One region of the Roseixanthobacter liquoris genome, then DNA from elsewhere that is predicted to be linked to it. Evidence: riboswitches for the same ligand, from Rfam matches in the RefSeq annotation. Region 1 holds a riboswitch; each other region holds the start of a gene.
What was found. Region 1 has a riboswitch for cobalamin ahead of V5F84_RS06095 (CbtB domain-containing protein). Riboswitches for the same ligand answer to the same signal wherever they lie in the genome.
Positions count from the first base shown of each region.

Region 2: linked by a shared signal. The riboswitch ahead of V5F84_RS19550 (DUF1636 family protein) and the one ahead of V5F84_RS06095 (CbtB domain-containing protein) in region 1 are both predicted to bind cobalamin.
Region 3: linked by a shared signal. The riboswitch ahead of V5F84_RS03610 (TonB-dependent receptor plug domain-containing protein) and the one ahead of V5F84_RS06095 (CbtB domain-containing protein) in region 1 are both predicted to bind cobalamin.

Region 1 is NZ_CM195537.1:1,345,481-1,352,724, reverse strand. It holds gene V5F84_RS06115 (TRAP transporter large permease) at 1-1,180, shown strand, start outside; gene V5F84_RS06110 (TRAP transporter substrate-binding protein) at 1,219-2,202, shown strand; gene V5F84_RS06105 (winged helix DNA-binding protein) at 2,355-2,921, shown strand; gene V5F84_RS06100 (CbtA family protein) at 3,232-4,083, opposite strand; gene V5F84_RS06095 (CbtB domain-containing protein) at 4,096-4,332, opposite strand; adenosylcobalamin (AdoCbl) riboswitch at 4,333-4,486, opposite strand; gene V5F84_RS06090 (histidine phosphatase family protein) at 4,597-5,181, shown strand; gene V5F84_RS06085 (NAD-dependent formate dehydrogenase) at 5,399-6,604, opposite strand; gene V5F84_RS06080 (LysR family transcriptional regulator) at 6,875-7,244, opposite strand, start outside.
Region 2 is NZ_CM195537.1:4,328,292-4,335,535, forward strand. It holds gene aroA (3-phosphoshikimate 1-carboxyvinyltransferase) at 1-1,349, shown strand, start outside; gene cmk ((d)CMP kinase) at 1,358-2,002, shown strand; gene V5F84_RS19545 (hypothetical protein) at 3,085-3,210, shown strand; cobalamin riboswitch at 3,479-3,711, shown strand; gene V5F84_RS19550 (DUF1636 family protein) at 3,787-4,305, shown strand; gene cobW (cobalamin biosynthesis protein CobW) at 4,302-5,357, shown strand; gene cobN (cobaltochelatase subunit CobN) at 5,378-7,244, shown strand, end outside.
Region 3 is NZ_CM195537.1:806,326-813,569, forward strand. It holds gene V5F84_RS03610 (TonB-dependent receptor plug domain-containing protein) at 1-1,598, opposite strand, end outside; cobalamin riboswitch at 1,706-1,915, opposite strand; gene panE (2-dehydropantoate 2-reductase) at 1,962-2,882, opposite strand; gene V5F84_RS03620 (MATE family efflux transporter) at 2,946-4,355, opposite strand; gene V5F84_RS03625 (MarR family winged helix-turn-helix transcriptional regulator) at 4,482-5,003, shown strand; gene V5F84_RS03630 (oxidoreductase) at 5,120-5,965, shown strand; gene V5F84_RS03635 (SDR family oxidoreductase) at 6,043-6,792, opposite strand; gene ribA (GTP cyclohydrolase II RibA) at 6,969-7,244, opposite strand, start outside.

The DNA.
Region 1 (7,244 bases):
GCCCATCGGCCAGGTGCTCGCCACCACCGTGTGGAGCGCCACCGCCTCCTGGACGCTCGCCGCCCTGCCGCTGTTCATCTGGATGGGCGAGATCCTGTTCCGAACACGCTTGTCGGAAGAGATGTTCCGCGGCCTTGCGCCGTGGCTGCAATGGCTTCCCGGCCGCCTGCTGCATGTGAACGTGCTCGGCTGCGGCATCTTCGCCGCCGTCTCGGGCTCGTCCGCCGCCACCTGCGCCACCATCGGCAAGATCGCTTTGCCGGAACTGGACAAGCGCGGGTATGACAAGGGCATGAGCATCGGCACGCTGGCCGGCTCGGGCACGCTCGGCCTGCTCATCCCCCCGTCGATTCCGATGGTGGTCTATGCGGTTACGGCCAATGTCTCGGTGCTCCAGGTGTTCCTGGGCGGCTTCCTGCCGGGCCTGCTGGTGATGGCGCTCTACAGCGGCTACATCGTCATCTGGTCGCTGCTGAACCCGTCCAAGTCGCCGCCGCGCGACCCCCCGCTGCCGTTCCGCGAGAAGATGCGCCAGTCGGCGCGCCTGGTGCCGTGCCTGCTGCTGATCGCGGGGGTGTTCCTCTCGCTCATCCTCGGGCTCGCCACGGCAACCGAATGCGCGGCCTGGGGCGTGATGGGCGCGCTTGCCCTCGCCGCCTGGAGCCGCACGCTCACCTGGTCGGCATTCATCCAGAGCGTCATGAGCGCCACCCGATTGTCCTGCATGATCATGCTGATCATAGCCGGCGCGGCCTTCACCACCGCCGCCATGGCCTATACCGGCATCCCGGTGGCGCTGGCGGAATGGGTGCAGGGGCTGAACCTCACCCCGGGCAAGCTCGCCCTGGCCCTGACCGTCATGTACATCATCCTGGGCTGCCTGGTGGACGGCATCTCCATGATCGTGCTGACGGCGGTGATCGTGCTGCCGATGGTGAAGCAGGCGGGTTTCGACCTCGTCTGGTTCGGCGTCTACCTCGTCATCCACGTCGAGATGGCGCAGATTACGCCACCCGTGGGCTTCAACCTGTTCGTGCTCCAGAACATGAGCGGGCGCGACACGCTCTCGGTGGCCAAGGCTGCTTTTCCATTCTTCATTCTGCTCAACGTCGCGGTCATCATCATCACGACCTTCCCCGAGATCGTCCTGGTGCTCCCGCACTGGGCGTTTCCCGGATGATCCATCGCCGTCAAAGCCAACCAGAAGAGGGATACAAAATGGCACGCTTGCGTTTCCTCGCACCGGCGCTCGTCGCCGCCGGCATCGCCACGCTCTCGGCGGCGCCCGCGCTCGCCCAGACCAAGTGGAACCTCCCGTCCGCCTATCCGTCGGACAATTTCCACACCGAGAACATCGCCCAGTTCGCCAAGGACGTGGAAACCCTGTCCGGCGGCAAGCTGCTGATCACGCTGCATCCCAACGCCGTCCTGTTCAAGGCGCCGGAGATCAAGCGCGCGGTGGCGACCGGCCAGGCCCAGGCGGGCGAGGTCATCATGTCGATCCACGAGAACGAGGATCCGATCTTCGGCATCGACGTGGTGCCGTTCCTCGCGACCTCCTACGAAAGCTCGAAGAAGCTCTGGGCGGCCTCGCGCCCGTTCGTCGAGAAAAAGATGGAAGCGCAGGGCCTTATGGTGCTTTACGCGGTGCCCTGGCCGCCGCAGGGCATCTTCTCCAAGAATCCGGTGACCAAGGTCGAGGATCTGAAGGGGGCCAAATGGCGCGCCTATAATGTCGGCACCTCGCGCATCGGCGACATGATCGGCGCCCAGTCCGTCACCGTGCAGCAGGCCGAATTGGCGCAGGCACTCGCCACCGGCGTCGTCACCGCCCTCATCACCTCCGCCGCCACCGGCTATGACGTGAAGATCTGGGAAAGCATCCCCTATTTCTACGACGTCCAGGCCTGGCTGCCGAAGAATATGGTGTTCGTGAACAAGGCCGCGTTCGAGGCGCTCGACAAGCCGACCCAGGAGGCGGTCCTGAAGGCCGCCGCCGCCGCCGAGGAACGCGGCTGGAAGAGCTCCATCGAGAAGAGCAAATGGTATGTCGACCAGCTTCAGGCCAAGGGCATGAAGGTGGAGCCGCCCTCCGCCGAGCTGCGGGCCGGGTTCGAGAAGATCGGCGCCCAGCTCACCGCGGACTGGATCAAGAAGGCCGGCCCGGACGGGGAAGCCGCCCTCGCCGCCTTCAAGAAATGAGCGCGGCGGCGTAGCATGATGCGACCGGCCGGCCTCGGTGGGCCGGCCGAATCGCAGGCGCGGCCGCGCCTTGCCCCCGCGCCCCAAAACTCCGCCCCGGCTTGTCGCGCCGGGGCGTTTCCGCTCGCAAGACCAGCCGGACGCCAAGCCGCATGACCCGACGCCCCGCCTCCTCCGCACCGGCCGGCGAAGCCGATCGCACCATCTCTTCCGGCCCGGTCGGCTCCATCGTCTCCTCGGCGCATCTCGCCGACGGCGCCCTGCCGGCCTTGTCGGAGCTGGAATTCGGCCTCAACATGATCACCCACGGCTATCAGCGCTGGATGGTCCGCTGCATGGCGGCGGCCGGCTTGCCGGACCTGTCGTCGCTGGATGTGCTGGTGCTGCACCATGTGGCCCATCGCGACCGGGCGAAGACCATCGCCGATCTGTGCCTGGTGCTGGATGTGGAAGACACCCACCTCGTCACCTATGCGGCGAAGAAGCTCCAGGCCTTGGGGCTCGTCTCCGGGGGCCGGCGCGGCAAGGAGAAGACCTTGGCGGCGACGGAGAAAGGCCGGCAGGCGTGCCAGCGCTACCGCGAGGTGCGCGAGGCGCTGCTGACGCAAACCGTTGCCGCGACAGGCATCTCGCCGGAAAAACTCTCGGAGGTCGCGGCCCTGCTGCGTACCCTCTCCGGCCATTATGACCAGGCGGCACGGGCCGCCGCGAGCCTCTAGGACCGATCAACCCGCCGCGCCCTGGCAGGCGGCCGCGCCATATATGGATTCGTACGGCGCGAGGACGGGCAAACGGGCCCGGATTGCTGCCCGCGAAAGCCCTGGACGCGTCCGACGTCCAGAAAATGTTTCACGTGAAACAATGGCTTGGCGTAGACGAACAGGGGTTTCGTGGCCCTTCACCGCGCCTTTCCGCCCGATGAAACCGGCATTTCGGAACGTTTCGGCGAAGTTCGGCAAAGAGGGTTTCGCCCGCGCGCCCGGCGCCGGCTACCTCTCGCCCCCCCCCCCCCAGCGCAGCGCCCCAGCCTCAGCGCAGCGCACTTGCCGGAGCGAGGCGGACGCCGCGGCGGGCGCGCAGGCTGCGCTCGGCGAGCGGGCCGAAGGCCAGTCCGAGGGTGGCCCACAGAACCGCCTGGATGCCCAGATTGGCGATCCGGAACTCCCACAGCAGCGCGGCCGAAAACTCCGCCGGCACTTCGTTGATGGTCGGCAGCACCGCCTGCACCAAAGCGATCGCCACCACATAGGCGAGGCCCGCAGCGACGGTGCCGTTCCAGGCGCCATAGCGCGCGGCCAGCCGGCGGGCGAGCAGCACGGCGCCCGCGAGCGCCACCAGCGAAGCCGCCAGCATCAGGAAGAACATCTGGGTGCGGAAGCCGATGGTCGCCCCATCGCCCACCGCCGGCGGATTGGCGGGATATTTCAGCGCCGGAACCAGCACGATGGCCAGGAATCCGCCCAGCGCCAGCAGCACCGCCGTGGCGCGCGGGGACAGCGGACCCACCCGCCCGAGCGCAAACGCGAACACGAGGGCGAAGATGCCACCCATGGCGGCGCCATAGACCACCATCCCCGTCATCAGGCCGAGGCCGGCCTGGGTGGACCGGCTGACGAGTTCTTCCTCGCCGCCGTGGGAATGGCCGGCCGCGGCGGGTTCCGGGGCGGCGGCATGCATATGCGTGCTGCCGTCGGCATGGACATGCGGCGTCGCCGCCGGGGATGCGGGAGCGGCGGCGGGCGCCGGCCCTTCCGCATGCGCTTCCTCGAAGGCGATGGCGCGAGCGACCGCCGGTTCACCGAAGACGCGCGCGAATCCAAAGGAGAGCAGGCCCGCGAGGACGCCGACAAGCATCCCGCGAAGCAGGAGAGACCCAACCATGTGCAAGCCCCCTCAGTGGCAGGGGAAGCCGAGAAGGTGGCGGGCGTCGTGCAGGTATTCGTGCACGTACATGCCGGGAATGAGAGAGGTCGCGCCCTGCTCGGCGCCGACGAAATAGAGCGCCAGCAGCATCAGCAAGCCGCCGAACACCGCCCAGGGGAGCAGCTCGCTGACGGAAATCGTCTGCGCACCGGCTTGGGTGGCGCCTTGGGCGCCGTGGGCGGAACCGGAAAGAAGGGCCTCGGCCATCATCTGTCTCCTGGGATTGCGCGTCCCGAAATCGAACGAAACCCTGCGGGCCGGGTCTGACTTGCGGCAGAGCCGGAATGGCTTGCCGCTTACAGTGGCGCGACCGTGTCGGATTCTCACCGACTTCCTCACCCGCAGCGAAGCATCGACACTATTGGCGTGCGGCCGGTTATGTCAAACAAACAATGTGGCAAACCGGGACCTTCCGGCGCGCCGGCCGCCGTTCCCTGTCCCCGCCCGATGCCGCGAGGTTGCCCCGTCGCCATGGCCAATCGCCTGACGCTGATCTGCCACGGTGCGACCGCCGCCATGCGGGCCGGCGCCTTTGCGCGCGACGAACCGCTGGAGCCGCGGGCCCTCGCGCGCACACAAAGCTGGCGCGGCCGGCTGCGGCGGCCGGATCGCGTGCTCGCCTCGCCGGCCCTGCGCGCCCGCGAGACCGCGCAGGCCCTGGGCTGGGAGGCCGAGGCCGATGGGGATCTGCGGGACTGGGAGTGTGGGCATTGGGCCGGCCTCACCTTCGCCGAGGTGGACTCCGCCTATCCCGGCGCGCTCGCCCTGTGGCGCGGCGCGCCGGGGGCCGCTCCCCATGGCGGCGAATCGCTCGAGGCCCTGCTGGCCCGCATGGGAGAATGGCTCGACGCCCAGCGCGGGGGCCATGGCCATCTGATCGCGTGCACCCACGCCGCACCGATCCGCGCCGTGCTGGTGCGCCTGCTCGATGCCCCGGCAGCGGCCTTCTGGCAGATCGACATCGCCCCGCTGAGCCTGACCGACCTGCGCACCGACGGACGGCGCTGGACCCTGCGCACCCTGGGCCAGCCTTTGGACGAGGCGCCCGACGCCTGACGCGCCGCGATGGGGAAAGATGCCGGAGCGGGCGGCACACCGGGCGGGAAGGCCCGCGAGCGACACGCGCCACGCGGTCCCTCCCGCGCGGCGCAATGACATGCCGCGCGCCCCGGCAAGGCGGGGAGGAAAGAGGAAAAAGAACACCCAAGGGCCGGCGGCGCCGCAAACCCGGCGCCGCCGGACTATTTCGGCCTGATCGGATCGGGTCCTCGCATCAGCCGGCCTTCTTGAACTTGGCCGCCTCTTCCGAACCGCCGGTGGCATTGCCGGCGCTGTAGGAATGAGCCCCCACGCCGGCGAGCTTGCCGCCGTCCACGATCAGATATTCGTCGCGGATCGGCCGGCCCTCGAAATAGCATTCCAGGATCTCGCGCGTGCCCGCCGCATAGCGCGTCTGGGCGGAGAGCGAGGTGCCGGAGATGTGGGGCGTCATGCCGTGGTGCGGCATGGTCCGCCAGGGGTGGTCCTGCGGCGCCGGCTGCGGGAACCACACGTCGCCCGCATAGCCGGCGAGCTGGCCGCCTTCGAGCGCGCGCACGATGGCGTCGCGGTCGCACAGTTTTCCGCGCGCCGTGTTGACCAGATAGGCGCCGCGCTTGAACAGCTTCAGCGTCTCCTCATTGATCATGTGCTCGGTCTCGGGATGCAGCGGGCAGTTCAGCGTGACCACGTCGCACACGCCGTACATCTTCTCGCGGCTGGCATGCCAGGTGAGGTTCAGCTCGGCCTCCACCTCGGCCGGCAGGCGGTGGCGGTCGGTATAATGCAGGTGCATGTCGAACGGCTTGAGGCGCCGCAGCACCGCAAGGCCGATGCGGCCGGCGGCCACCGTGCCCACATGCATGCCTTCCACGTCATAGGAGCGCGCGACGCAATCGGCGATGTTCCAGCCGCCCTTGCGCACCCAGTCGTGGGAGGGGAGATAATTGCGCACGAGGCCGAGGATCATCATCACCACGTGCTCGGCGACGCTGATGGAATTGCAATAGGTGACCTCGGCGACCGTGACCTTGGCGTCGATGGCGGCTTGCAGGTCCACATGGTCGGAGCCGATGCCGGCGGTGAGAGCCAGCTTCAGCTTGGGCGCCTTGGCGATGCGCTCTTTGGTGAGATAGGCCGGCCAGAAGGGCTGGGAGATCACCACCTCGGCGTCGTGCAGCTCGCGTTCCAGCACGCTGTCGGGGCCGTCCTTGGAGGAGGTCACGACCAGGGTGTGGCCGAGGGATTCCAGATATTTGCGCAGGCCGAGCTCGCCCGAGACGCTGCCCAGCATGGTGCCGGGCTGGAAATCGACGGCCTTCGGGGTCGGCAGGGTCTGGCCGCCGGGATAATGGTCGATCTTGGGAAGATCGTCGCGGGCATAGCTCTTGGGATAGCCGTCGACGGGATCGTCGTAGAGAACGCAGACAATTTTGGCCATGGTTTCCTCCTGAAGGCAGGCCGGAGCGTTCGCCGCGAAGGCGTTCGGCATGCCGGATCTTTGGCTGGGGGCGGAGCAGCCGCACGCCTGAGGCCATGCGGCCTGCTCCGCGTCCGGGGCGGCGCGCTTTGGCGCGCGAAGCCGCTCCGACCTGTTCAGTGAAAACCGGTGGACCGCGCGCGTCCAATCGATTGGGCGCAAGAATTCATAGGCGAAGGCAATGATGGAGCAATTCCAGCAACCGCCCCCTGCCGGCGCGCCGTGCGCGCCTCAGAGCGTGCGGACCGCGCCTTGGACGAAGCCGCGCGCAATCCGCAGGAAGGCATCGGCCACCGGCGGCTTGGGGTCGCGGCCGGTGGCGACGAGGCCCACGGCCTCGGTGCGGACCGGATCCACCAAGGGCAGCGCGCGCACGCCCTCGATGCGCCCGAAGCTGGACACATGGGTCTGCGGCACGATGCTCGCCCACGCCCCGGAGGCGACCTGCGACCAGATGCCGAAGAAGGAATTGGCCTCGATGCGGGCGCGCGAGGCGACGCCGGCTTCCGCCAGCACGCGGTCGATGATGCGGCGGTTCTGCATGTCGGGCGTCAGCAGGCAGAGCGGGCTTTGCGCCGCCTCGCGCCAGCTGATCGTATCG
Region 2 (7,244 bases), 1.9 Mb from region 1:
CTTCCTCCGGCCACGGGGAAAATGCCGTTCCCGGCGCAAGCCTGCGCTCGCCGGCCCTCACGGGAACGGTGCGCGTGCCCGGCGACAAGTCGGTCTCCCATCGCGCGCTGATGTTCGGCGCCCTGGCGCGCGGGGAAACCCGCATCACCGGCCTGCTGGAAGGCGAGGACGTGCTGAACACCGCCAAGGCCTGCATCCAGCTCGGCGCGCAGGTGGAACGCCTCGGCCCCGGCGAATGGCGGGTGGTGGGCGTCGGCGCGGGCCATCTGAAGAGCCCCGACGCGCCGCTGGATTTCGGCAATTCCGGCACCGGCGCGCGGCTGATGATGGGCGTGGTTGCGGGAAATCCCATCGTCGCCACCTTCGACGGCGACGCCAGCCTGCGCCGCCGGCCCATGAAGCGGGTGCTGGACCCGCTGCTCGCCATGGGCGTGGTGGTGGAGGAGGAAACGCCCGGCGGCCGCCTGCCGCTGCGCCTCAAGGGCCTCACCGAATTGAAGGCCTTCACCTATGAAACCCCGGTACCCTCGGCGCAGGTGAAGTCCGCCGTGCTGCTGGCCGGGCTTGCCGCGAGCGGCGACACGGTGGTGGTGGAGCGCGAATCCACCCGCGACCATACCGAGCGCATGCTGACCCATTTCGGCGCCGACGTGCGGGTCGAGCCCCACGGCGCCCACGGCCGCCGCATCACCCTCGCCGGCCGGCCGGACCTGAAGGGCGCGCCGGTCGCGGTGCCGTCCGACCCCTCCTCGGCCGCCTTCCCGCTGGTGGCGGCGCTGATCGTGCCCGGCTCCGACATCATCCTGAAGGACGTGATGATGAACCCGCTGCGCACCGGCCTCATCACCACGCTGAAGGAGATGGGCGCTTCCATCGAGACGCTTTCAGAGCGCACCGAGGGCGGCGAGGCCGTCGCCGACCTGCGCGTGCGCCACTCGGCGCTGACCGGCGTCGAGGTGCCGCCGGAGCGCGCGCCCTCCATGATCGACGAATATCCGGTGCTCGCCGTGGCGGCCGCGTTCGCGCGGGGCACGACCCGCATGCGCGGCCTCAACGAGCTGCGGGTGAAGGAGAGCGACCGCCTCGCCGCCGTGGCCGACGGGCTCGCCGCCTGCGGCGTGCCCCATGAGATCGTCGGCGACGATCTGCTGGTCACGGGCCTCGGGCCGGACGGCGTGGTCGGCGGCGGACCGGTGGCGACGCACATGGACCACCGCATCGCCATGGCCTTCCTGGTGATGGGCCTCGCCGCGCGCGACGGGGTGCGCGTGGACGACATGCGCTTCATCGCCACCTCCTTCCCCACCTTCGTGCCCATGATGGGCGGCCTCGGCGCGGTGCTGAAGTGAGCGACGCCATGATCATCGCCATCGACGGGCCGGCCGCTTCCGGCAAGGGCACGCTGGGGCGCAGGATCGCGGCGGCCCTCGGCCTGCCGCATCTCGACACCGGCCTGCTCTATCGGGCGGTGGCGGCGCGCTGCCTCGCCGACGGCACGCTCGAGGACGAGATCGCCAGCGCGGATGCCGCCCGCACGCTCGATCTGCGCGCGCTCGATCCGGAAAAGCTGCGCACCGGCGCGCTGGGCGAGGCGGCCTCCGTGGTCGCGGCCCGGCCGGCGGTGCGGGCGGCCCTGCTTGAGCTTCAGCGGCGCTTTGCCGGCCAGCCGGGCGGCGCGGTGCTGGACGGGCGCGACATCGGCACGGTGATCTGTCCCGATGCCCCGGTGAAGCTGTTCGTCACCGCCTCGGCGGACGTGCGCGCCACCCGCCGCCATCGCGAATTGCTGGAACACCAGTGCGATATCGCGTTCGAGGACGTGCTGGCCGACATCCACAAGCGCGACGCCCGCGATTCGCACCGCGCCGCCGCCCCGCTCACGATGGCGCAGGACGCGGTGCTGCTGGACACCACCCATCTCGGGGTGGAGGAGGCGCTGGCCGCCGCTTTGGAGATCATCGCCGGCCGGCCGGCGCCAGCCGGTGAACAGACCGGCGCCTGAGGCGAAACCACATCCCGCCGAACCGGTCCCCCTCCCCCCTTGCGGGGGAGGGCTGGGGAGGGGGGTGTCGGGAGGGGGGGCCGGCGCCGCCCGCCTCACGCCCGCAAGGACAGCGGGGAGATACCCCCCACCCTGCCCTCCCCCTCAAGGGGGGAGGGAGACAGCGGCACCGCTCCATGCGATTCCCCGTTCCGTGGGATGCCATGACGCGGCAGCGATCGCGTTCGCGGAGGCGCTGGCCGCTTTGGAGATCATCGCCGGCCGGCGGGCGCCCCCCCGGTGGACAGACGGGCGCCTGAGGCGAATCGACGTCCCGCCGAACCGGTCCCCCTCCCCCCTTGCGGGGGAGGGATGGGGAGGGGGGTGTCGGGGGAGGGTCCGCCGCCGCCGGTACCACACCTCCCCCGCCCGGCCAGCGGGGAGATACCCCCCACCCTGCCCTCCCCCTCAAGGGGGGAGGGAGACAGCGGCACCGCTCCATGCGATTCCCCACTCTGCGGAAATGCCGTGACGCGGCAGCGATCGCGTTCGCGGAGGCGCTGGCCGCCGCTTTGGAGATCATCGCCGGCCGGCCGGCGCCAGCCGGTGAACAGACCGGCGCCTGAGGCGAAACCACATCCCGCCGAACCGGTCCCCCTCCCCCCTTGAGGGGGAGGGCTGGGGAGGGGGGTGTCGGGGGAGAGGTCCGGCGCCGCCGGTACCACACCTCCCGGACAGCGGGGAGATACCCCCCACCCTGCCCTCCCCCTCAAGGCGGGAGGGAGCGGCACCGCTCGATGTGGCTCCCCATTCTGCGGGAATGCCATGACGCGGCAGCGATCGCGTTCGCGGAGGCGCTGGCCGCCGCTTTGGAGATCATCGCCGGCCGGCGGACGCCAGCCGGTGGACAGACGGGCCCCTGAGGCGAATCGACGTCCCGCCGAACCGGTCCCCCTCCCCCCTTGCGGGGGAGGGCTGGGGAGGGGGGTGCCGGGGGAGGGGTCCGGCGCCGCCGGTACCACACCTCCCCCGCAAGGACAGCGGGGAGATACCCCCCACCCTGCCCTCCCCCTCAAGGCGGGAGGGAGCAGCGGCACCGCTCGATGTGGCTCCCCATTCTGCGGGAATGCCGTGACGCGGCAGCGATCGCCTTCGAGACGGCGCTGGCCGCCGCTTTGGAGATCATCGCCGGCCGGCGGGCGCCCCCCGGTGGACAGACGGGCGCCTGAGGCGAATCGACGTCCCGCCGAACCGGTCCCCCTCCCCCCTTGCGGGGGAGGGCTGGGGAGGGGGGTGTCGGGGGATGTCGGAGGAGAGGTCCGGCGCCGCCGGCACCACACCTTCCCCGCAAAGGCCAGCGGGGAGATACCCCCCACCCTGCCCTTCCCCTCAAGGGGGGAGGAGGAAAGCGGCGGCGACCGGGGCGCGGCGTGTCGATCGACCCCGGCCGGCTGAGGCGCGGCCCCCCGCTTCATTGACTTCGCGCCGGAGCGGCTCTTAAGTGTCGGCGTCGATGGTCCCGGTTCGGGCGGCTTGCCGCTTCCGCCGGGTGAAAAGGGAATGCGGTCGCGTCCGGGTTTTCCGGGCGATAGCCGCAGCTGCCCCCGCAACTGTAGGCGGTGAGTTCCGGCCGAAAAGCCACTGGGAGACGGGCCTTGCGCCGCTTCCGGGAAGGCGGCCGCGAACGGCGATCCGCGAGCCAGGAGACCTGCCACCGACAGGAACGCGCGCCGGGCGGGGTGCCCTGGCATGGCGATTCTTCTGTGGCACGCGGTTGCGGGCCGCGCGCACCCATGGAAAGCGGCGTGGAGCGACCTGCCAACGACGATGCGCCTTTCGCGGCGAGCGACACGACGGTGCAAGGCGACACGACGGCGCGAAGCGGCCGCCCCGCCGAGGCGCCGGCGCGCGAAACCCTGCGCGTCGCCAGCATTCCCGCCGTGACCCTGTTCGTCTGCACCACCTGCCGCCTCGCCGGCGCCGACCCGCAGGCCGACCCGGCCGGCGCGGCGCTCGCGCGGGACGCGATCCTTGCCGCGGCCAATGGTGGGGCAACCGGCGCCGCCGGCGCGATCGCGGTGAAGGAGGTGCGCTGCCTCTCCAATTGCAAGCGCGCGCTCTCCGCCGCCTTGGTGCGCACCGGCGGATGGTCCTACGTGTTCGGCGATCTTTCCCCCGACAGCGCCGCCGACCTTTTGACCGGTGCCGCGCTCTTCGCCACCTCCACCGACGGCATCCTGCCCTGGCGCGGACGCCCCGACAGCCTCAAGCGCGGCATGATCGCCCGCATCCCTCCCATGAGCTTTTCCGAGGACCAGCGATGACCTCTCTCGCCCGCATCCCCTGCACCATCGTCACCGGCTTCCTCGGCGCGGGGAAGACCACCCTGATCCGCCACATCCTGGAGAATGCCCAGGGCAAGCGCCTCGCCGTGATCGTCAACGAGTTCGGCGACGTGGGCATCGACGGGGAGATTCTGAAGGGCTGCGGCATCGAGAGCTGCCCGGAGGATAATATCGTCGAGCTGGCCAACGGCTGCCTGTGCTGCACCGTGGCGGACGATTTCGTGCCGGCGCTGGACCTCATCTTGTCCCGCACGCCGCGCGTGGACCACATCCTGATCGAGACCTCCGGCCTTGCCCTGCCCAAGCCCCTGGTGCAGGCGTTCCAATGGCCAGCGATCAAGAGCCGCGTCACGGTGGACGGCGTGGTGGCGGTGGTGGACGGCCCGGCGCTCGCCGCCGGCCGGGTCGCCGACGACATGGCCGCCCTCGCCGCCCAGCGCGCCGCCGACGACACGCTCGACCATGACGACCCGGTGGAAGAAGTGTTCGAGGACCAGATCGCCTGCGCCGATCTGATCATCCTCTCCAAGGCGGACCTGCTGGACGCGGCCGGCGCCGCGACCGCCGATGCCCGCATCGCGCAGGCCCTGCCGCGCGCCGTGAAAGTGGTGCGCGCCGCCGGTGGCAAGGTGGATGCAGCCATCCTGCTCGGCCTCGGCATCGGCACGGAGGACGAGATCGACGCCCGCCGCACCCACCACGACGACGAGCTGGACCACGACCACGACGATTTCGACAGCTTCATCGTCCGCCTGCCGGAGATCGCCGATCCCGCCGCGCTCGCGGCCCGCGTGGCGCGTGCCGCCGAAACGCCGGACGTGCTGCGGGTGAAGGGCTTCGCTCATGTGGCCGGCAAGCCCTTGCGCCTGCTGGTGCAGGGCGTGGGCACGCGGATTTCCCACCAGTTCGACCGGCCCTGGCGCGCGGACGAGCCGCGCTCCGGCGCGCTGGTGGTGATCGGCCTCAAGGGGTTCGACCGCGCAGCGGTGGAACGCGCGCTGCTGGCCGAGGAGCCGGCGCTTTCCGCCTGAGGCCGGGATAGGCTTTCCCCATGCATCTGCTCGCGAGCACATCCGCCACCATCGAGGACCTGGCCGCGCCCATCGACCTGCGCCAGCCTCCCGGCGACGTGCTTGCCTTGTCCTTCACCGACAGCGACCTCCTGGCGCTCGCCGCCGCCTGGCGACGCGGCCGCGACCGGCTGCCGAGCCTGCGGCTCGCGCGGCTGAAGGATCTGCGCCATCCCATGTCGGTGGATCTGTGGATCGATACGGCGGCGCGGCACGCCAAGGTGATACTGGTGCGCCAGCTCGGCGGGCTGGACTGGTGGCGCTACGGCGCCGAGCGGCTCGCGGAACTGGCCCGCGCGCAGGGCCTCGCGCTGGCCCTGCTCCCGGGCGAGGACCAGGACGACCCGCGCCTTGCCGCCCTGTCCACCGTGCCGGCGGAAGAACTGACCGCATGGCTCGGCTATTTCCGCCAGGGCGGGCCGGACAATATGGCCGCGCTGCTGGAGCGGGTGGCGCGCCTGGTGCGGGGGGAACTGGTGCGGGGGGAAGCCGCTGGCGACATCGCGCCACCGAAGCCCGTGCCGGCCGCGCGCTTCTATCTGCCGGGGCTGGGGTCGGTGGATCTGGCGGGCGTGGTGCGGACCGCCCCTGTGCCCCCTCCCCAGCCCTCCCCCGCAAGCGGGAGAGGGAGCGCGGTGGCGCTTGGGGAGAATGATTTCGCGCCGATCGATCCGGCCGATCCCCTCTCCCGCTTGCGGGGGAGGGGTAGGGAGGGGGAAGAGGGCTTCAACGGTGCACCGCAATCCGCCAGGAGCGGCGCGCAGGCTGAGGCTTGGATGGGAACAGCCCCGCACGACCTGGAGCCGCTTTCTCGATCCCTCGCCCCTCTGCCCCCTCCCCACCCCTCCCCCGCAAGCGGGAGAGGGGGCGCGGTGGCGCCTGGGGAGAATGATTTCGCGCCGATCGATCCGGCCAATCCCCTCTCCCGCTCGCGGGGGAGGGGTAGGGAGGGGGAAGAGGGCGTCGGCGGAGGACCGCAATCCGCCGGCATGGGGCCGCAAGCTGAGGCGCTTTCAAGAGCAGTTTCTCAGGCCCTCCCGCCGCTTCCGCCTCAAGATCTCGTGCCCCCTCCCCAGCCCTCCCCCGCAAGCGGGAGAGGGAGCGCGGTGGCGCCTGGGGAGAATGATTTTGCGCCGATCGATCCGGCCGATTCCCTCTCCCGCTTGCGGGGGAGGGTTAGGGAGGGGGAAGAGGGCCGGGGGAGTGTTGGGAAGGGGGAAGAGGGCGCCGGCGGAGAACCGCAATCCGTCGGCGTGGGGCCGCGAGCCGAGGCGCCTTCAAGAACAGTTTCTCAGGCCCTCCCGCCGCTTCCGCCTCAAGATCTCGTGCCCCCTCCCCAGCCCTCCCCCGCAAGCGGGAGAGGGGGCGCGGTGGCGGCTGGGGAGAATGATTTCGCGCCGATCGATCCGGCCGATTCCCTCTCCCGCTTGCGGGGGAGGGTGAGGGAGGGGGAAGAGAGATTCGACGCCGGAGCGGATCGCGCCTGCCCCCGTGCCCTCATCCTGTTCTACCGCTCCATGTGGCTGGCGGGCGATCTTGCGCCCATCGACGACCTCTGCGCCGCGCTCCAGGCGCGCGGCATCGCGCCGGTGCCGCTGTTCCTCACCAGCCTGAAGGATCCCAGATCCCGCGCCTTCGTGCGCGACGCCATCGCGCAGGCGGCCCCGGACCTGATCCTCACCGCCACCGCCTTCGCGGCCGGGGATGCGGAAGATATATTCCCCGCCGGCGGCCCGCCGGTGCTCCAGATCATTCCCGCCACCACGGCCCGCGATGCCTGGGCCAACAGCCCGCGCGGCCTCGCCGCCGCCGATCTCGCCATGCACGTGGTGCTGCCGGAGCTGGACG
Region 3 (7,244 bases), 540 kb from region 1:
AGCCGGTCGGTGACCGCGAAGGCGACGAAGGTTTCCGCGCCCTGCGTCGTCGCGCTGGAGATGTTGACGTTCTGGTACGAGACCGGGTCGTAACTGATGAGGTTGGTGATGTCGTTGTGGAAATAGGTGGCGCCGAAGGTCACCCGCCCGCCGAACGCCTCCTGCTCGAAGCCGGCGTCATAGCCCGTGCTTTCCTCCGGCTTCAGCCCCGCATTGCCGTAGACGGGAGCGTAGAGCTGATACAGCGAGGGCGCCTTGAAGCCGGTGCCGTAGCTGGCTTTCAGCTTGGTCCCCGTCTCGGGAATGAGAATGCCCGGCGCGAGGCGGTAGGTGGAATGGTCGCCGAACGTATCGTCGCTGTCGAAGCGGATGTTGGCGGCGCCGAAGAACCGATCCCCCAGCTTCCCCTGGAGTTCCGCATAGGCGCCGGTGTCGCCGGTGCTGGCGGAAAGGTCGGTGTATTGGGTCGACGAGGTCATCGCCTCGTTGCGCCGCTCCACGCCCACCAGAAGGTTCTGTCCGGGGGCGAAGGCGAGGTTCGAGCGCAGATAATAGGTCTGCCGGTCGCCCTCATATTGGCCGTTCACATCGGCATTCGGCCCGGTGGTGGGGTTTGAGGTGGTCATGGCGCTGACGCCGAAGGTGGTGTTCAGCGCGCCGTCGAGGGCGGTCCACACCCCTTCCCCCTTGGTGAAGAACATGCTGGCAAGGCTCGTGGAGCGCTCGGCCGCGGGAAGGCCCTCGTACAGCGGCGGGGGATAGACATCCGGCGTGTAGGCGAGCCGGCTGTCGATGTAGCGGGCGATAAAATTGACTGCGAACGCATCGCTCATCTGGAAATCGAGGCGGGTCGAATAGGTCCAGTTGTCATAGGCGTTCGGGTTGATCGGATAACCGGGCGGCACGATGCCGGGCGGCGTCACCGGGATTTCCGTCGAGGAAAAATGGGTGACGTTGAAGGAATAGCCGACCTTTTCCGTCGAGCCGCTGAGGGCCGCAGCCTGGTTGAAGGTGCCGAGCGCGCCGCCTTCCACATAGCCGAACACCTTCGCCGGCCCCTCGCCCTTCTTGGTGGTGATCGAGATCACGCCGCCGATGGCGTCCGAGCCGTAGAGGCCGCTCTGGGGGCCGCGCAGCACCTCGATGCGGGCAAGGTCGGTGGCGAGCAATTGGCCGAAATCGAAGGCGCCGTTGGGGGTCGAGGGATTGCCCGCGTCGATGCCGTCCACCAGCACCTTCACATGGTTGGAATTGGTGCCGCGGATAAACACCGAGGTCTGCCCGCCGGGGCCGCCGGTCTGCACCACATTCAGCCCCGGAAGCGACTGGAGCACTTGGGGAACCGTGCGCAATTGCTGGCGGTCGATATCCTCGGCGGTGACCACGCTGACGGAGGAGGCCACCTGGTCCGCCGGCGTCGGCAGGCCGGTGGCGCTCACCACCACCTCGGGCAGGTCGATGGATTGCGGGGCGCCGCCGCCGGGCATCGATTGGGCGCAGGCCCATTCGGAGGCCGATGAAAGCAGCAGCGCTGCGACGACGGATCGGCCGGCGGCGCGCGCGGCGCCGCGTGGAAGGAAAACAGGAACGGAAAGCATAAATGCCTCAGCGGGACGAGTGGTCCGTCACCGCGAACGAGGCCTCCGCGCGACGCAAGCGCCGCAGGGAACAACCACCATCAGGACACCCCGCCCAATGTGCTCGCGCGTGACCACGGCTGACGGCAGGTCTCCTGGCTCGCGGGTCAGCGTCCGTATCGTCGCCTTCCCAGGCCAAAGGCCCAGTGGCTGATGACGATGGACTCGCCGCTTACAGTTGCGGGGGCAGCCGCGGCTTCGACCAGCGCTTGTTTCCAGGCGCCGACTCACCGCGTTCCCTTTTGATCCCCAAGGGGAACCGTCGCCGTAACCGTAGACGCAGGGCGCTCGGACCGTCAAGCGGCATGGGCCGGGCTGTGCGCCTCAGCCCGGCGCGCGCCGGTTCTCGTACAGCTTCAGCGCAACGCCAACCGCCTCCAGCAGCGGCACCGGAAGCGCGAACGCCCGGGCGCGCGCGGCGAGGTCGCCGATGATCTGGTCGGCTTCCACCGGATAGCCCTGGCTCAGGTCGCGATACAGGGAGGAGGTCATGGGCGAGCCGTCCGCCGTCAGCTGCGCCTGTGTCCAGGCGAGGAAGGCGGGACGCGGGCCGTATCCCGCCGCCTGCGCGATGGCGGCGCATTCGCCGACGATGGCGAGCGCGACGGCCTTGCCGCCCGCGGCGGCCACGTCCCCGATGCTGCCGCGCATCAGGCAGGTGGTGGCGCCGAGGCTCGCGAGGAAGACCCATTTCTCCCACATGTCGAGCAGGATGGTGTCCGAGAGGCGGGCGTCGAAGCCGGCGCCCTGCATCACTGCGTCCAGGGCGGTGATGCGCGGCGAGCGCGTGCCGTCGGTTTCGCCATAGGTCAGTTCGTGCAGCGGGCTCATCTGCACGATGCGCCCCTCCTCATCGATCCGGCCCATGATCTTGCAGACGCCGCCGAGCAGCCGTTCCGCCCCGAAGCGCGCGGCGAGCACATCCAGGTGCCTCATGCCGTTGAGCACCGGCAGGATCATGGTATCGGGTCCGATGGCCGGAGCGACGTCGGCCAGCGCCGCATCGAGGGCGAACGCCTTCACCGAGAGCAGGACGAGGTCATAGGGCCGGGCGATCTCATCGGCAGTCACGATGGCGGGGTGAAGCGTCGCACCGCCGTGAGGGCTGACGATCTCAAGCCCGCGCTCGCGCAGGCGCGCCGCGCGGCTCGGGCGGACCAGGAAGGTCACGTCCCGTCCCGCCTGCGCGAGGCGACCGCCGAAATAGCCGCCGGTCGCGCCGGCACCAACCACGAGAATGCGCATCATGTGCTCCGATGAACCGGCCCGGTGGGGCGCGATCAGGGTGAAACCGTGAAAATAATGCCTTCAGCGAAACCAGGAACCCGAGGCGACGGAGACGCCGACCACGGCACCATAGGCTAACAGCCCGAAGGCATAGACCGCGAACAGCCAGAGCAGGGAGCCGGTGGCCGCAAGCACCAGCGCGCCGCCGACGGTCGCGATGATCATCCGCAGCAGGCTGGCGAGGAGCGGCCAGCCGAGCCGGCCCGCGCCCTGGGACGCGAAATAAAGGGTCATGCCGAGCCCGAAGAAGCCGAAGAACGGCCCGACGATGCGCAGATACACCGTTCCCACCGCCAGCATTTCCGGCGTCGCGTCGAACAGGCGCAGCCATGCCTCCGGCCAGATCGCGGCGGCGATCCCCACGGCTTCCGTCAGCGCAAAGGCGAAGCCGCCGCCGATCAGGGCGATGCGCAGCGCCCGCCGGTTCTGTCCGGCGCCGATATTGGTGCCCACCAGTGCCACCAGCGGCGCGCCGAGGCCGAAGGCGAGGGGCGGCAGCAGATATTCGAGTCGGGTGCCGGTGCCGAAGCCGGCCACCGCGCCCGGCCCCGCATGGGCCGCGACCAGGGCCATGGTGACGGCGATCGTCACGTTCAGCTGGACCGTGTTCACCGCCGCCACCGCGCCCACTTTCAGGATGTTCCAGGCATAGGGCAGGTGCAGGCGGGTCCAGGCGAAGCGCGCCACATTGCGGCCGCTGGCGACGTACCAGCCCAGGATCGCGGTGCCGATGGCATAATAAAGCACCATGGCGATCGCCCCGCCGGCGATGCCGAAAGCGGGAATCGGGCCTGATCCGAGGATCAGCACATAGGAGAGCGGCGCCAACAGGATAGCGCCGCCGCAGATGACGATCCCGGGCACCAGCATGTTGCCGGTGCCGCGGATGATGCTCGCCAGCGCATTGAACACCCAGAGCAGCACCATGCCGGCGAACAGGATGCGCGAATAGGTGATCGCCGCCTCCAGGGACGGGCCGCTGCCGCCGAGCAGGGCAAACAGATGGTGGCCGAACAGAAGGACGAGCGCGGAGAAGGTCAGGCCGAATCCGGCATTGATCAGCAGCGCGTGCAGCACCAGGCTGTCGGCTTCGGCCCGGCGCTGGCCGCCGAGGGCGCGGGCGATGGCGGAGGAGATGCCCCCGCCCATGGCGCCCTGGGACATGTTCTGCATCAGGATCAAGACCGGAAGCACCAGCGCCATGCCGGTGAGCGCGTCGATGCCGAGCCGGGCGATGAACGCCATTTCGATCAGGCCGGTGCTCGATTGGGCGAGCATGACCAGGATGTTGGGCCACGCCAGCCGCGCGAGCAGCGGCACCACCGGGGCCTCCAGGAGCGCGCGGGTGCGCGCCGACATGGCGGGCGGAGCGGCAATCGGGGCCGGCGCGGGGAACGCGGCGCGGGTCGGAGGTGACAAGGTTTTCAGCATGTCGGGTTCCCGTGCGCCGGGCGAAGGGGCGCGCGTCGCCTTGATTTATGGGCATATGCCCATAAATTTGAAAATAGTGGCATATGCGAGTATTCGTCAATTGACGGCCCCGTGAGGAGCTCAGGAATGGCAGGGCGCAAGACGTCGTCGGCACAGACAGGATGCGCGCCAAACCCCGCGCCGACCGGGGCTTATCCCAATGCCGGGCGCTGCAACGGCACGGCCTTGCGCAAGGCCACGCGGCGCGTGTCGCAGCTCTATGATTCCGTCCTGGCGCCGTGCGGCCTGAAGGGGACCCAGCGCTCGGTGCTCATCCATGTGGCGCGGGCGGGAACGCCCACCATGGGCGAACTGTCCGCCGCCCTGGTGCTCGACCGCTCGGCGCTCGGGCACAATCTCAAGCCGCTGGAACGCGACGGCCTGATCGCCCTGGTGCCGGATGAACAGGACAAGCGCAGCCGCCGGGTGGCCCTGACGCCGCTCGGCAAGGCGAAGCTCGATGCCTCCATGGCATTGTGGGCACAGGCGCAGGCGCGCTTCGAGGCAGTGTTCGGGGCCGCCGAGGCGGCGGCGCTGCGCGCGTCGCTGGAGCGCATCGCCTCGCCGGAATTCGCCGCCGCATTCGCCGGCCGCGAACCCCGCGAATAGGCGTCCGTGCGGGCCGCATCGGGTTCGTCCGGGGGCCGACATGGCAACGTGATTTGACGCGGCGGTGCGCGCGTACTTCTAAGGGAGCCGTTCCCGCCCGAACCGAGACTGCGCCCATGACGAAATCCCCCTTCCGGACCTGGCTCATCACCGGCTGCTCCGCCGGTTTCGGCCGCGTGCTCGCGGAAGCCGCCCTCGCGCGCGGCGACCGCGTGATGCTGACGGCGCGCGATCCCGGAAAGCTCGCGGACCTCGCCGCCCGCTATCCGGAAACCGCGCGCACGGCGAAGCTCGACGTCACCCATGCCGGCGATGCGGCGGCGGCGGTGGCGGCCACGCAGGCGGCCTTCGGTGCGCTGGACGTGCTGGTGAACAACGCCGGCTATGGCTTTCTCGGCGCGGTGGAGGAGGCGGCGCCGGAGGAATATCGCGCGCTGTTCGATGCCAATGTGTTCGGCCTCATCGAGATGACGCGCGCTGCACTGCCGCTGATGCGCCAGGGCACGGGGGGACGCATCGTGCAGTTCTCGTCGAACCTCGGGCTCCAGTCGCGCGCCGGCTATGGCTATTACAGCGCCACCAAATTTGCCGTGGAGGGCCTCTCCGAGGCGCTCGCCGCCGAGCTGGAGCCGCTTGGCATCTGCGTGATCCTGGTGGAGCCCGGCGCCTTCCGTACCGATTTCCTCGGCCGCTCCATCGCGTTCGCGGCGGACCGGATTGACGCCTATGAGGCGACGGTGGGCGCGGTGCGCACGGCGGTTCCCACCCGCGCCGGCGCGCAGCCGGGCGATCCGCGTCGGGGCGTCGCCGTCATTCTCCAGGCGGTCGATGCACAGAAGCCGCCGTTGCGCCTCGCCCTCGGGCCGGATGCCCACCGCAACATCCGCGCCAAGCTCGCCCGCGTGGCGACCGACCTCGATGCCTGGGAGCACGTGGCGGCCGATACGGATTTCCGGGAGTAAGCAAGCGGGCCCTGCGGTCCGTCCCCTCCTCGCCTTCGAAGTAGGGGACGGGGCCGCCTGGTGGTCTGTGTCGGGGCTCAGCCGCGCCCGACGAACGGCATCTTGGTGGCCATCACGGTGATGGTCTGCACGTTCGCGCTCAGCGGCAGGCTCGCCATGTAGACCACCGCGTCCGCCACATGCTTGGCGTCGATCATCGGCTCCGGCTTCATGGAGCCGTCCGCCTGGATGATGCCGTTCTTGATGCGCTGGGCCATTTCGGTGTCGGCATTGCCGATGTCGATCTGGCCGCAGGCGATGTCAAAGGCGCGGCCATCCAGCGAGGTGGATTTCGTGAGCCCGGCGATGGCGTGCTTGGTGGAGGTGTAGGGCGCAGAATTGGGCCGGGGCGTGTGGGCCGAGATCGATCCATTGTTGATGATCCGCCCGCCCATGGGAGTCTGCGCCTTCATGATGCGGATCGCCTGCTGGGTGCACAGGAACGGGCCGGTGAGGTTGGTATCCACCACCGTGCGCCATTGCTCGTAGGTGAGATCCTCCATCGGCACGCCGGGAGCGCCGGTGCCGGCATTGTTGAACAGCAGGTCGAGCCGGCCATAGGCCTCCTTCACCGCCGCGAACAAGGCGGCGACGGAGGCAGGGTCGGTCACGTCCGTCGGCACCACCAGCGAGGGCGCGTCGCCGAGCGCGGAGGCGGTGGCCTCCAACGCCTCGCGGCGCCGGCCGGCGAGCGCGAGGCTATAGCCCGCGGCGGCCAGGGCAAGCGCGACGGCGCGGCCGACGCCGGAGCCGGCGCCGGTGACAAGGGCGATCTTGGTGGCGGTCATGAAGTCTCTCTCCCGAGTGTTCTCTATTCTCTTCCCGCCGTCCCTGGGGCGGGCCCAGGGTGCGCCGGCGCGCGGACCTTATGCCGTGCGAAGAGTGGCCCGCCATGGAAAGCCCAAGCGGGAGGAGATTTCAATCGTTTTGATTTGACCTGCCGCGCGGTACCCCGCGCCCGCGCTCAATCGGGCGCGCGGGCGGCGAGCACTTCGAAATCGATATAATGGCCGGCGCGGTCGCGTTTGGAGGCGAGGTAGCGCACATTCTCCAGCGTCGGGCGCCCGAGCACCCGCTGTTCCGCCACCACGTCCAGCCCGGCGGCCTTCAAGGCGGCGATCTTCTGCGGATTGTTGGTGATGAGCTGCACCGCCGTCACCCCGAGCTGCCGCAGCATCTCGGCGGCAAAGTCGAAGCGCCGCTGGTCGAGCCCGAAGCCGAGCACGGCGTCGGCGTCATA